Regions from separate parts of the Shewanella denitrificans OS217 genome, predicted to be linked through region 2. Evidence: riboswitches for the same ligand, from Rfam matches in the RefSeq annotation. Region 2 holds a riboswitch; the other holds the start of a gene.
What was found. Region 2 has a riboswitch for lysine ahead of SDEN_RS13220 (Na+/H+ antiporter NhaC family protein). Riboswitches for the same ligand answer to the same signal wherever they lie in the genome.

Region 1 (2,209 bases), 530 kb from region 2:
CCCGACAGTGTTCAGACAAATCGGCCAACAAGGCCTCGGTCAATAAACCCTGACCACTGGAGTCAGAGCCTGTTTTATCTAAAGTCAGCGACACATTCACTTCAGAGGTGGTAATAAGGTCAACCGAAATCTTGTGCTTAGCTAAGGTGGCAAAGGTTTCAGCAAGAAAGCCTTGGGTATGCAACATTTGCAAACTATGTAGATTCAATAGGGTTTGATCTTTCCTCAAAGTCACAGCGCGAAATACCGGCGAATCCTCAGTTTGATGGCGTATCCAAGTCCCGCCTTCTTCTGGGGCCTTGCTCGAACCGACAAACACGTTTATTTGCTGCCTCACCGCTGGCAATATGGTTGCTGGGTGCAAGACTTTAGCGCCAAAGGTGGCCATTTCCGCAGCCTCATTAAAGCTTATTTCTTTTAAAGGCCGCGCATTAGGAGCAAGACGTGGATCTGTAGTGTAAATGCCTGCGACATCAGTCCAAATTTCTACCGCACTGGCTTGCAATGCTTCAGCCAGCAATGCCGCCGAATAGTCGCTGCCACCGCGGCCAAGGGTGGTGGTATTACCATCAACATCTGCGCCGACAAAACCTTGAGTGACTATCACTTGAGATTGCAGCAAGGGCGCAAGCTGAGTTTGAGCTAAGTCTGCAATGAAGGCGATTTGAGGCTCGGCTCGACCAAAGTGGTTATCGGTTCTCAGCACTTGTCGCACATCAAATGCCTGCGCATTGGCACCTTGCTCTCTGAGCACGGCGGCAAAGAGTAATGCAGAGCACTGTTCCCCCGTGGCAAGCAGCTCATCCATCAGGGCTTTGCTTCTATTTAATACTAAGGCATCGCTGAGTTCAGCAATTCGGCTCAGTATGACATCGATGTTCGACAAGACTTCGGCTCTGCGGCTTAGCCCATCACAGATCCCATATTGAATTTTGGCAATTTCGGTCAATAACGTCTGCCGCTGCTGATCGTTAATATTGCTCTGGGTCAATTCAACTAAACAATTAGTCACGCCACTTGACGCGCTAACCACGACTAAACGAGTCATAGGTGAATTGATAACAATTTGAGCGCAGCGAACCATAGAATAATGGCAAGCGACTGAAGTACCACCAAATTTTGCGACCACTAGACTCATGATGCCACCTGCTGGGAATAAGCAAAGCCGCAAGCACTCCCAAGGGAGCCACTGATTTGTAAAGCCAAGCAGAAATAATGATAAAACGAGGATTGAAACAACATAAACACACTCCGAACTAAGGTCGTTCGAAGAGCCTGGTGCAAGGATAACCCACCCATGAAGGGAAACAGCGATCGTCACCAGAAGCTCTCCACCATAAAAAGGTGACAATCGTTAGGATTCAGCCTAACCGACCGACAACAATACCACCACGTATGTTGCCTCGGCGTTAAACTCCCTCATAAGCCATCAAAGAATGGGGTATTCTCCGACTTATTACCTAGTTAACGCGCCTCTTCTGTGCCTCCTTACATAAGGAGGGATTTGAAAAATACCAATAAAGGTGAGTTTAAGTCAATGCACAAATGGATTATTTGAACAATTCTCTCATCGGTTAAGCTCTGGGAGTTCATTGACAAGTTTTAACCGCTTGTACAAAGGCCCCAGATGAACCTGTCTTGGATCATGTTCAACACAACTCATTAAACTTAACTCTCCTGCCTCTACATGATAAATCGCCAACTGCTGAAAAGCTTGCCCTAAAGCCAGTGCTTCCTCTTGACCGAGGAAAAAAATTGCCCAGCTTTTTTCCATATGCGACATCTGCTCAGAGGTTGTGATCATAGAACGATAAGGCTGCTTAAATGTTTGAATTTTTGCTTGCAATTGCCTATCTAACAATCGATTTTGACTGGGAGAAAGGGTTTTACCTAGGGGATTATGAGCGGTAACAATTGATAAACTCAGTAGAGGGGAAAGCGGTTGAGTCAGTAAAAACTGACAGTTTTGATAACTACGCCAGAGATCATCCATTATATTTTTCATCGTAAAAGCATCGTTAATGAGACCTAGGTTAGTGTAACAGAGCTTCTACCCCAGCCAAACAAATGAAAACAAATAACTTGATCAATTATTTAATACTATTAAAAACAGATAAATAACAAAAAACAGTGACAATAAATAGCCATCACTGAAAATTTGTTAACAATTCATTTGTTAACAAATGCCTAAAACGAGTACAATGGCGCT
Region 2 (2,209 bases):
TATTGGATGTGGCTCAGATTTCTGAAGTGATAGAAGTTGTTAGTCCTGATACATTCGTCAGACCAATATACGCGGGTAACGCATTAGCGACAGTGCAGAGTTTAGATAGCAAAAAAGTGATGACAGTGCGCTCAAGTGCATTTGATGTCGCCGCATCTAACGGCAATGCTGAAGTGGTGAGCTTAACTCAGGTGATTGAAGCTAAAACGGCTTTTGTATCACAGGAGCTCACTGTCTCGGCCCGTCCTGAACTGGGAAGCGCTGGCATCATAGTGTCTGGTGGTCGCGGTATGGGTAGCGGCGAAAATTTCGCACTACTTGAAACCTTAGCCGATAAGCTGGGTGCTGCGGTTGGCGCATCACGTGCAGCAGTAGATGCAGGCTTTGTTCCTAACGATTTACAAGTCGGACAGACGGGTAAAATTGTTGCACCTGATTTGTATATAGCAGTGGGTATTTCTGGCGCGATTCAGCATCTTGCCGGTATGAAAGATTCAAAGATCATTGTTGCTATCAACAAAGATCCAGAAGCCCCTATCTTTCAAGTGGCAGATTATGGCTTAGAAGCAGACTTATTTGAGGCTGTACCTGCACTGACTAACTTGCTTTAATTAGTGAACTAAATCAAACTAAGCGCCTGTGAGTTGATAGACTCACAGGCGCTTATGTTTATATGTGCCCGCGTTGACTTAATTCAACGCCCTTTATGGTAGAGGTGCGCTAATTATAAGTAGTGATCAGTAGGGTGATGCCTAAGATCGTTCACGAAAGGAGTTAGTGCCGAAGTTGAGCTATCCATCATGATCTACTGCTGGTGTTGCTGTTGAAAAAGCGCAACACTGCCATGGTGTTTTTTATCGGGAAGATAGAAGATTTTAACCGTGGAGCGCTACTGATAGGACAGGTGTTTAATGCGTTTCCTGCCACCGGTTCAGTTGCCTCCATACGTTCGTATTAAAGAAAATGACAATGAACCTAATAACTTATTCTGATTCCATGCTTTCCTTACTCCCTCCTTTAGTTGCCATCATTCTGGCTATTTTCACCCGCCATGTACTCTTGTCTCTTGGCTTTGGGATCATCATTGGTGCCTTATTGCTTAATGACTTTTCTGTGATGGCCAGCGGTGAATTTGTCGCTAAAAGCGTCAGTGGCCTAGTGTGGACGGATGGCGGACTTAACAGCTGGAATCTGTACATCATAGGCTTCCTGATGGTGCTTGGGATGATCACGGCCTTGATAACTGTCAGCGGCTCAGCTCGGGCATTCGCAGAATGGGCAAGGCTGCGCATTAGAAGCAAGCGGGATGCTAAATTACTGACTATCTTCCTAGGTTGTGTGGTGTTTATTGATGATTATTTTAACAGCTTAGTCGTAGGTGCAATCTCTCGCCCCATTACCGACCGATATCATGTGTCTCGAGCTAAACTTGCCTATGTACTGGACTCGACAGCGGCGCCTGTGTGTGTCTTGTCGCCAATATCCAGTTGGGGGGCATACATTATTGCACTTATTGGCGGTATTTTAACGGCTCATGGTTTTGCCGATTCAGGCCATTTAAGCCTGTTTGTGCAGATGATCCCGATGAACTTCTATGCCATTTTCGCTTTGCTACTGCTGTTGTGTGTTGCCATGTTCGGTCTTGATGTCGGCCCAATGCGCAAACATGAAATGAATGCCAAGAAAGGCGAGTTATTTGATGAATCGAAAGGCATTCCCGCTGGCGCCATAGCTGAACTGCCTGAAGCCGATACCGGCAGTGTATTAGGCTTGTTTTTGCCTATTTTGATGTTGGTGTTGGGGACTTGCTACTTTATGGTTTCAAGTGGTGCAAACGCGCTCCAGGATGCCAATATTGAATTTAGTTTACTGGGTGCCTTTGAAAAAACGGATGTCAGTTCATCATTATTTTTCGGTGCGCTGAATGGCTTTGCTGTAACGATTATCCTGAGCCTAGTGCAGAAAATCGAGCTTGGCATGATAGCAAAAGGTTTGACACTAGGTGCCCGCTCCATGTTGCCGGCCATTTATATTCTATTATTTGCCTGGACTATCGCAGGTATCATTGGCGAGTTAGAAACCGGTAAGTATATGGCAAGCTTAGCCACTAGTGGCAATATTCCTTTCGCGCTGTTACCTTCAGTATTATTTATTTTGGCAGGCATTACCGCATTTTCAACGGGAACCAGTTGGGGCACGTTTGGGATCA

Region 1: another riboswitch for lysine. It lies ahead of lysC (lysine-sensitive aspartokinase 3); the one in region 2 lies ahead of SDEN_RS13220 (Na+/H+ antiporter NhaC family protein).

The regions. Positions count from the first base shown of each region.
Region 1 is NC_007954.1:3,569,257-3,571,465, forward strand. Features, by position in the region: gene lysC (lysine-sensitive aspartokinase 3) at 1-1,138, opposite strand, end outside; lysine riboswitch at 1,317-1,486, opposite strand; gene SDEN_RS15515 (DUF3293 domain-containing protein) at 1,568-2,005, opposite strand.
Region 2 is NC_007954.1:3,034,810-3,037,018, reverse strand. Features, by position in the region: gene SDEN_RS13225 (electron transfer flavoprotein subunit alpha/FixB family protein) at 1-611, shown strand, start outside; lysine riboswitch at 703-900, shown strand; gene SDEN_RS13220 (Na+/H+ antiporter NhaC family protein) at 970-2,209, shown strand, end outside.